3 regions of the Metaplanococcus flavidus genome follow, and region 3 is predicted to be linked to each of the others. Evidence: predicted binding sites of a transcription regulator. Region 3 holds the regulator's gene; each other region holds the start of a gene.
The links. Region 3 encodes Rex, which represses fermentation and respiration genes when NADH is low (regulators of the CRP and FNR family bind a similar motif). Its sites were predicted from a motif close to TTGTGAAATATTTCACAA; they were not measured.

Region 1 (3,280 bases), on a different contig from region 3:
GATGCAACGGTTTTTCATGTCTCGAAGCTAGCGTAGCGATGCAGAGACATGAGCAGCCTTTAGCCCTGCAGCAGCTGGGCCGCCGGAGTCTAGACAGAAAAAAAGCGAGGTTGATCTTTTTGACTAAGAAATTGAAAGTCATGACTATATTCGGTACCCGTCCGGAAGCCATAAAAATGGCGCCGCTTGTACTGGAACTCAAGAAACATCCGGAAACGATTGAACCGCTTGTAACGGTAACAGCACAGCACCGTGAAATGCTCGATCAGGTTCTGGAAACGTTTAAGATTACGCCGGATTTCGATTTGAATATCATGAAGGACCGTCAAACGCTTGTAGAAGTGACAACACGGGCGTTGGAAGGCTTGGATCGGGTGATGAAAGAGGCAAAACCGGATATCGTTCTCGTTCATGGCGATACTTCGACAACTTTTGTCGCAAGCCTGGCCGCTTTCTATAACCAGATTGCAGTGGGCCACGTGGAAGCCGGACTGCGGACACACAATAAATTCTCGCCGTATCCGGAAGAGATGAACCGTCAATTGACAGGCGTCATTGCGGATCTGCATTTTGCGCCGACTGAGAAATCGGCACAGAACCTTTTGGGGGAGAATAAGAAAGAAGAAACAATTTATATCACAGGCAACACAGCGATTGATGCGTTGAAGACGACTGTGAAAGAACAGTATTCGCACCCGATACTTGAAAAAATCGGTAGGGACCGCATGATTCTGTTAACGGCACATCGCCGGGAAAATCTTGGGCAGCCGATGCGCAATATGTTCCGTGCCATTAAACGCCTGATTGAAGAACACGATGACGTCCAGGTTGTTTATCCTGTCCATATGAATCCGGCAGTCCGTGAAGTTGCGGATGAAGTACTTGGGCGCGATCCGCGAATCCACTTGATCGAACCGCTGGAAGTATTGGATTTCCATAACTTCGCTGCACGTTCCTTCATTATACTGACGGATTCAGGCGGTATTCAGGAAGAAGCGCCGTCACTCGGCAAACCGGTTCTGGTGCTTCGCGATACAACGGAACGTCCGGAAGGCGTTGACGCCGGCACATTGAAGCTCGCAGGAACAGATGAGGAAACGATTTACGGGCTGGCGAAAGAGTTATTGACAGACGAAACAGCTTACAAAGCGATGTCCCGTGCTTCGAACCCTTATGGCGACGGCAAGGCCTCGGCTCGTATTGTGGAAGCATTGCTTCATCATTACAGTACGAAATAAATTATATTAGTAGTACTAATAATCTGAAGTAACCGATATTCCGCAAAACAGCAAAGAGTTGCTCTCGCAAGCTTCAATCAACTCTTCGCTGTTTTGCTCCATATCTGGAAATGGACCCCAGCGAAGGAGCGCGGCCGGACGGAGCGGAGCAATAAGACGAGTGTTCTTCTCGGCTTATTGCGGGAGCCTAGTCCAAAGCGACGAAGCGGCATATTTATGTGGATTTTTTAAACTCGATTCATTTAGTTCTGAATTTTTGTCCACAATATGTCGAGCCGATTTTGCTTGTGATGTTTTTCACTTCTAGCAATTGACATGATTTTACCCCTATTGTATGCTTACAAAGGGTATGCATGAGAAGGTTTTTTTACATAATTTTTTATGGCAAAAGCCTGATGCGACTGCTCTTTTTTAAGGGTAAAATGTCAAATCACACGAATTTCGAGGGGATTATCATGCGCCCGAAAAAAAGTCCCTTACAAGCGATGGCACTTTACAGCGCCATCCTCGCACAACTTGTCGGGTCCGTGCTTATCGGTGCGTTCACAGGTATGTGGATTGATGATCAGTCCGGAACCGCCCCGCTTTTTCTGGTCATCTGCCTTTTCGCAGGCATAGCAACCGGCGTCTGGGCAATGCTTCAGACTGTCCGAAAATTCGAATCAGGAGACAGGTAAAACATGGATGGACTCAGGGAGATTTTCACAAGACTCAAAAGGATAATCTTTTTTATCCTTGCACTATTTATTCTGGGATGGGGTTTCACTCCGTATCAGGATATCTTTACGGGTCTGATTATCGGAACTTTGTTCGGCATTTACAACATGTGGATACTGGTTCGGCGAATGGACAAATTTGACCGGGCGGTGGCGGAAGGCTCGAAAGTTCGTTCCCTTGGAACGGCATTACGGTTTGCATCAGGTGTTGCAGCTGTAGCGTTAGCGATTTTATTCGCGGAGCACATTCACTTGGTCAGTACGGTAATAGGATTGATGATTCCTTATATCCTGCTTTTGGCGGATCGGATCATCCATCACGTGAAACACCATTAAGAACATGGAAAGAGAGGTGAAACTATCGTGGATCATGGAGCTCCAATGTGGCAAGATCCGCTGTTCGGTCTCTGGTTTAACTTATCCAACGTCATGATGCTTCTTGTAGCCGCTCTTGTCGTGTTCCTTATCGCATTCATTTCGACACGGAACCTGAATTTGAAACCTACCGGAATGCAAAACTTCATGGAATGGATCATGGACTTCGTGAAGGGTATCATTAAAAGCAATATGGACTGGAAAGATGGCGGTCGATTCCATGTTCTTGGAATTACGCTGATCATGTTCATTTTCGTTTCGAACATGCTGGGTCTTCCGTTTGCAATTGTTGTTCAGGGAGATCTTTGGTGGAAGTCACCAACGGCAGATGCAACAGTAACCATGACGCTAGCGGCAACAGTCATCATATTAAGTCATTATTATGGACTGAAGCTCAAAGGTGTCAAAGGCTACACAGCGGGATATTTACAACCGATGCCATTTTTAGCCCCGCTTAAAGTGATCGAAGAATTCGCAAATACGCTGACACTTGGTCTGCGTCTTTACGGAAATATCTATGCGGGTGAAATTTTGATCTCTCTATTGGCAGGAGTCGCAGTAACTGGTTTCTTGGGATATTTCGCAGCATTCTTGCCATTTATGGCATGGCTCGGGTTCTCAATCTTTATCGGAACAATTCAAGCGTTTATCTTTGTTATGTTAACGATGGTTTATATATCGCATAAAGTCAGCGACGACCATTGAGTATAAAAACGCCCGTATCGGGCAAAGAAGGCAAAAAACAATTATCCTGAGGAGGACATTTTAAAATGGGTTTATTAGCAGCAGCAATAGCAGTAGGTTTAGCAGCACTAGGTGCAGGTATTGGTAACGGTCTTATCGTTTCAAAAACAGTTGAAGGTATCGCTCGTCAGCCAGAAGCACGCGGCGTTCTTCAAACAACAATGTTCATCGGTGTAGCTTTGGTCGAGGCAGTTCCAATCATTGCCG
Region 2 (3,280 bases), on a different contig from region 3:
GCCGTCAACAGCCACTAATATATGAGAATACTTCAGGGTCATCCAATCTCCTCCTTAAATCTCTAGTAATAAGTGAATTCTCTATGCGTTTTGTAATTCCCTGCTTACAATGGTAAAGATTTATCGATAAATCAAACTGAGGTTTCGTTTTAATAGGAAATAAATCTCTGATTTTAGAGTTTGCAAATCGTTTTTATGATATTCTTGAATAAACTTAATTTTGGAAAGTGGGGACTGCATGAATAGACTAAATGTGGAAATCGATATGAAAAAAACCTTGCTGGATCTTGAAACAATCCGCCACACCAAAAGAAAATACGAGAAAGGCAGCTACCTGTTCCGGGAAGGTGATCCGATCAGAGGGATATACCTGTTAAAAGCGGGAAAAGTTCAGATTGGCAAAGTGACCCCGGAAGGCAGGGAACTGACTTTGAAGCTTTGCGGAAAAGATCAGATGGTGGGGGAAATCACTGTGTTTTCAGGACCTTCCCAATACCGGCTGGATGCCAAAGCGCTCGAAGATACCATATGCCTCAAGATAGCAATCGAAGATCTTGAAGAAGCGTTGCAGCGGTACCCAAATCTGGCAATCTCTTTCATGCGTTGGACAGGCATCGATCAGCAGAAAACCCAGACGAAATTCCGCGACCTTCTCCTGCACGGGAAAAAAGGCGCGCTTTACTCGACGCTGATCCGGCTGAGCAACAGCTATGGGGAGACACATGCGGATGGGGTGTTGATTGATATGGTGCTGACCAATCAGGAATTGGCCAATTTCTGCGGTATGACGCGCGAAGTGGTGAACCGCATGCTGAGCGACTTGAAGAAGGATGGAATCATCTCGATGAAGGAAGGCAAAATCATCATCCACCAAATTCCGCGGTTAAAAGACGAAATCAATTGTGAAGAATGTCCAATCTATTTATGTAAAATCGATTAAAGGAAGCTGAACCGGAGACGGGGAAGCTTCTTTTTTTGTCCAAAAATTGACACTTGCGCCAAAAAATGTCCGAGTGTGATATTTATCACAATGTCTGGAAGAGTAAAAGCATAAGCTGACACTATAGAACGAATGACGTAAGAGGTGAAATGGATGAGCAAAAAAAATGAGCACGACGAATTGGACCTACGGGGGACATTTGCCAGTGTCATGGTAGTCGGTGTCATCATCGTCGTAATGTGGGTTGTTGTGTACCTTATGTATTTGGGCAGATAGGGACAGAGGGGGAATATTGAAATGCATTTGCATAAATTTGAAAAGATTTGGCTGGTTTTTGGAATTATATCTTTAATTGTATTTTTAAGTATTGTGGGCGTTACCGCTTTTTCGCATGACCATCATCCGTCCGGCGGCACGGACACGATCGACCCGAAGAAAGTTGACCAGACAGCGCCATTTGATAACCCGGGGGTGACGCAGATTGATGAAGACACCTACCAGGTGGCAATTGTCGCCAGCGCTTTCAGCTATGCACCGCTGGAACTCAGAGTGCCGGCTGGAAAAGAAATCATTTTTAAAGTGACGAGCAAGGACGTCGTCCACAGCTTCACGATCGATGACACGAAAGTGAACATGATGGTCGTTCCCGGACAGATTACGACACGTGCTTACACTTTCGAAAAACCCGGTAAGTATTTGATCCTTTGCAATGAATACTGTGGAACGGGCCACCATTTTATGTTTACAGAAATTGAGGTGCACTAAGCATGATCGCTCTGCAAGATCGCAAATTGGCATTATGGTATATCGGCGTTGCATACATAGCTTTCCTGATCGGAACCTTGATGGGCTTGCTGCAGGTATTCATCCGCAACGACAAACTGGCGTTGCCCGCATGGCTTGATTATTACCAAATCTTAACGGCACACGGCGTGCTGCTCGCACTTATTTATACGACTTTTTTCATCTTTGCATTTTTTGTTACCGGTATGAGCAAGAGCATCGGCACATTCGGACCGAAAGTAAGACTCGTGTCCTGGATCGGCTTCTGGGTCACATTGATCGGAACGGTTATGGCGACTGTTATGATCGTCATCGGCGAAGCCTCCGTTCTCTATACATTTTATGCGCCACTGATGGCCAGTGGCTGGTATTACGTCGGTCTGGCGCTATTCGTCGTCGGTACCTGGATTTCAAGTTTTGCATTGATCGGCCATTACCGTGTATGGCGCAAGAACAATAAAGGCGAATTAAGCCCGTTATTCGCTTTCATGACCATCACAACGATCATCCTTTGGTTGATTGCGTGCCTCGGAGTAGTGGCAACGGTCCTGTTCCAATATATTCCGTGGGCATTCGGCTGGACTGATACTATCAATGTTGAACTCAGCCGTTCGCTGTTCTGGTTTTTCGGACATCCACTAGTCTATTTCTGGTTGTTGCCGGCTTATATCGCATGGTATGTCATCGTGCCGAAACTTTTGAACGTCCCTGTGTTCAGTGATTCGCTGGCACGTCTTGCTTTCGTTTTATTCATCCTGTTCTCGATTCCGGTAGGTTTCCACCACCAGTTGACAGAACCGGGTATCTCGAACTTCTGGAAATTCCTGCAGGTCGTCCTGACGTTCATGGTTATCATTCCGTCACTGATGACGGCATTCACGATGTTCGCGAACTTTGAAATTTCCGGACGCAAAAAAGGGGCAACCGGCCTGTTCGGCTGGTTCAGGAAATTGCCTTGGAAAGACGTCCGTTTCACATCCATTTTTGTCGCAATGGCGTTTTTTATTCCCGGCGGAGCGGGCGGTATCATCAACGCAAGTTTCCAGTTGAATGAAGTCGTCCATAACACGCTTTGGATTGTCGGGCATTTCCACATCACAGTCGGTACGCCGGTTGCGATGACATTCATGGGCCTCACATTCTGGCTCATCCCGTATTTGACGGGGCGCAAGTTCACAAAATCCATGCAGATCCTGGCATTCGTCCAGATTATCACCTGGTCGGTCGGCATGCTGCTCATGTCGACAGCCCAGCACATTTTGGGCCTCCTTGGTGCACCGCGCCGGACGGCATATTCCAATTACAATAACCACCCGAGCGCGATGGAATGGTTCGACGGCATCCTGACGAGCCACGTTACGATGGCTGTCGGCGGCAGCATCCTGTTCGTCTCCGCCATGATCCTGATCTACATCGTCGTCATGTCGATGTTCCTGTCACCGAAAGCGCTGAAAGTGGAAGACCAGGTCGAATTCCCAATGGCCGAAAGCGACAAATCGAACACACCGAAATGGCTCGAAAACTGGTGGATCTGGATCGGCATTGCTTTTGCCCTGA
Region 3 (3,280 bases):
CTGTCGAGGTCCAAATGGTTGGTGGGCTCATCGAGCAGAAGAACATTCGCTTTTTGCATCATTAACTTTGCCAGTGCAACACGCGCTTTCTCGCCGCCTGACAGCGAAGAAACCGGCTTCAGTACATCATCTCCCGAGAACAGGAAGCTGCCGAGTATGCCGCGGATATCCTTTTCATTGATCATCGGATAATCGTCCCATAGCTCATTTAATACGAGCTTATTGCCCACGAGATTAGCCTGTTCCTGATCGTAATAGCCAAATCGGATGCCGGTGCCGTAATGGATATTGCCGGCAAGCGGCTGAATTTCTTTCATGATGGTTTTCAGCAGCGTCGATTTGCCGACGCCGTTTGGTCCTACTAATGCCAGGCTTTCCTGGCGGTAAAGTTTCAAGTCGATATCTTCGGACACCGGATTTCCGCTGTAGCCGATTTTCAGCCCCTGCACGTTCAGTACATCGTTGCCGCTTTGCTTTTCGATTGTAAAGCCAAAACGGGCTGATTTTTCACTGCCGTCCGGAGCTTCCATCCAATCGGTTTTCTCAAGAACTTTACGGCGGCTCTGCGCCATTTTGGTGGTCGATGCGCGAACCAGGTTACGGGCAACATAATCCTCCAGCTTGGCTTTTTCGCCTTGCTGTTTTTCGAACTGCTTCTGGTCCAATTCGTATTGTTTCGCTTTTTCGTCAAGATAACGGCTGTAGTTGCCTGTGTATTTCTTGACGCGGTGGCGTGATACTTCATAGACCAGCGTGACAATCTGATCGAGGAAATAACGGTCATGCGACACGACCAGGATGGCGCCGGGATAATTTTTTAAATAATTTTCCAACCAGCTTAAGGTTTCGATATCGAGGTGGTTGGTGGGCTCATCGAGAATCAGGAGTTGTGGTTTCGAAAGCAGCAGCTTCGCGAGCATCAGACGCGTTTTCTGGCCACCCGACAATGAAACAACTTTTTTACCGAAATCATCCGGATAGAATTTCATGCCGTGCAGAATGGCGCGGGTATCGGCTTCATATTGATAGCCCCCGGCATCTTTGAAATTAGTCTGCAAAAGATCGTATTCCTGCATGACTTTTTCATTCATTTCAGGATTGTTGTAGACAGTTGGATCCGCCATTTGTTCTTCGAGATGGCGCAATTGTTTTTCCTGTTCACGGAAAGCGTGGAAAATGGTCATCATTTCATCCCAGATTGTCATATCGGACTCGAGCTTGGACTGCTGTTCGAGATAGCCGGTTGTCAGCTCTTTCGGCATGATGATGTCACCGCTGTCATAAGACATTTCCCCGGAAATAATTTTCAGTAATGTTGATTTTCCTGCGCCATTGCGGCCGACAAGAGCGACCCGGTCACGGTGCTGAACTTCTAATTTGACGCCGGAAAGGATTTCATCCGCTCCGAACGATTTATGGACTTGGTTTACTTGCAGAACGATCATTTTGGGTCACCTCTATTCTTTCTAAGTGTAGCTGATAGAGGCAGGCTTCGCAATCGGCCAAGCCTTTACATATCGGGCTGCCTCATGTAAGATAAAGTCGATTTGACAAGACCCTGGGAGGTAACATTTCATGTTACAGGAACCATCAGCTAAAATTCCACAAGCCACTACAAAGCGGCTTCCGCTTTATTACCGATTTCTGCAGAACTTCGCCAATGCGGGACAGAAGAGAATCTCTTCCCAGGAACTCAGCGAAGCAATGAAAATAGATTCTGCCACCATCCGCAGGGATTTCTCGCATCTTGGTGCGCTTGGCAAAAAAGGCTACGGCTACGAGGTGAAGGAACTGCTCGAGTTTTTCCGCAAAACACTGGATCAGGATGAGCCGACAAATGTTGCGCTGATCGGTGTCGGCAGCCTCGGCAGCGCCTTTCTGAAATATAATTTCCACCGCAACCACAATACGAAAATCATTCTTGCTTTCGATTCGAACAGCCCGCATGAGGGTGAAAAGATCAGCGGAATCGATACGTATCATCCGGATATGATTGAAGAGAAGGTAAAAGAATATGGTGTTGAAGTAGTCATTTTGACTGTGCCGTCCCGTTCCGCACAGGAAGTCACCGACCGCTTGGCCACGATGGACATTAAAGGGATTTTGAACTTCACGCCGGTGCGCATTGCCGTCCCTTCGCACATCCGTGTGCAGACAATCGACTTGTCAGTGGAGCTGCAGACTCTGATCTATCTGATCAAGCAAACCTGACTTAAAACCTTCACATTTGTGAAGCCTGCGGAAATAGCCAAAGCGCCACAGATGCTGTAAAATAAGACGTATACTACAGGAGGTGTCAATTATGCCAGGTCCACTAAGTTTAATCGTTATTGCAGTTGTAGCATTGTTAATTTTCGGGCCGAAGAAATTGCCGGAATTGGGTAAAGCGTTCGGTTCTTCACTTCGCGAATTCAAGAATGCCACTAAAGGGCTTGTTGATGATGACGACGATGATATTGCAACAAAGAAGAAAGACGAGCAAAAAGAATTACGATAGGATGTTTATCCGATGACTGAAAAAGATATGACATTAGTTGAACATATAGGTGAATTGAGAAAACGGCTGACGATTATAGTCGTTTTCTTTCTATTGGCCGTGATTGTCAGCTTTTTTCTGGCGCAGCCGCTGATCCAGTATCTGCAGTTTACCGATGAAGCGAAAAACCTGACCTTGAACGCCTTTAAAATTACGGACCCGCTAAAAATCTATATGCAGGTCATGATGATCCTAGCGCTGTTCATTACTTCACCCGTGATCATGTATCATTTCTGGGCATTTATCAGCCCCGGCCTGCATGACAAAGAGCGGCGGGCGACGTTAAGCTATATCCCGTTTTCACTGTTGCTGTTTGTTGGCGGAATTGCATTTTCCTATTTGGTGCTGTTTCCTTACGTAATCGGCTTCATGCTCAATATTTCAGACAACCTTGCCATTCAGGAAACGATCGGAATCAATGAATACTTCCAGTTCCTGTTCCAGATTACCTTGCCATTCGGTTTTATATTCCAGTTGCCGGTGCTGATGCTGTTCCTTACAAGACTTGGGCTCATCACACCGATGCTGATGACAAAATACCGCAAATATGCGTATTTTATCCTGGTGGTCATTGCAGCATTCATTACGCCGCCGGACATCATCTCGCATCTTATCGTAACGCTGCCATTGATTCTTTTATACGAATTCAGTATTGTCATCGCGAAAGTCGGCTACCGCAAGTTTTTGAAAGCCGAACAGCAGCAGGCAATTGAAGACCAACAAAGCCTGTCGGAGGAATAAACT

Region 1: ACFQ1X_RS10240 (AtpZ/AtpI family protein) is a predicted target of Rex. The motif match lies at 1,524-1,541, and genes of this name have one in related genera.
Region 2: ACFQ1X_RS09225 (cytochrome C oxidase subunit II) is a predicted target of Rex. The motif match lies at 1,014-1,031, and genes of this name have one in related genera.

Annotation. Positions count from the first base shown of each region.
Region 1 is NZ_JBHTKI010000014.1:36,143-39,422, forward strand. Features, by position in the region: gene wecB (non-hydrolyzing UDP-N-acetylglucosamine 2-epimerase) at 120-1,238, shown strand; gene ACFQ1X_RS10240 (AtpZ/AtpI family protein) at 1,694-1,915, shown strand; gene ACFQ1X_RS10245 (ATP synthase subunit I) at 1,919-2,290, shown strand; gene atpB (F0F1 ATP synthase subunit A) at 2,318-3,034, shown strand; gene atpE (F0F1 ATP synthase subunit C) at 3,100-3,280, shown strand, end outside.
Region 2 is NZ_JBHTKI010000012.1:63,458-66,737, reverse strand. Features, by position in the region: gene ACFQ1X_RS09235 (universal stress protein) at 1-42, opposite strand, end outside; gene ACFQ1X_RS09230 (Crp/Fnr family transcriptional regulator) at 266-940, shown strand; gene ACFQ1X_RS09225 (cytochrome C oxidase subunit II) at 1,094-1,216, shown strand; gene ACFQ1X_RS09220 (cytochrome c oxidase subunit II) at 1,238-1,705, shown strand; gene ACFQ1X_RS09215 (b(o/a)3-type cytochrome-c oxidase subunit 1) at 1,708-3,280, shown strand, end outside.
Region 3 is NZ_JBHTKI010000003.1:4,137-7,416, forward strand. Features, by position in the region: gene ACFQ1X_RS01295 (ABC-F family ATP-binding cassette domain-containing protein) at 1-1,445, opposite strand, end outside; gene ACFQ1X_RS01300 (redox-sensing transcriptional repressor Rex) at 1,576-2,211, shown strand; gene ACFQ1X_RS01305 (twin-arginine translocase TatA/TatE family subunit) at 2,303-2,497, shown strand; gene tatC (twin-arginine translocase subunit TatC) at 2,510-3,277, shown strand.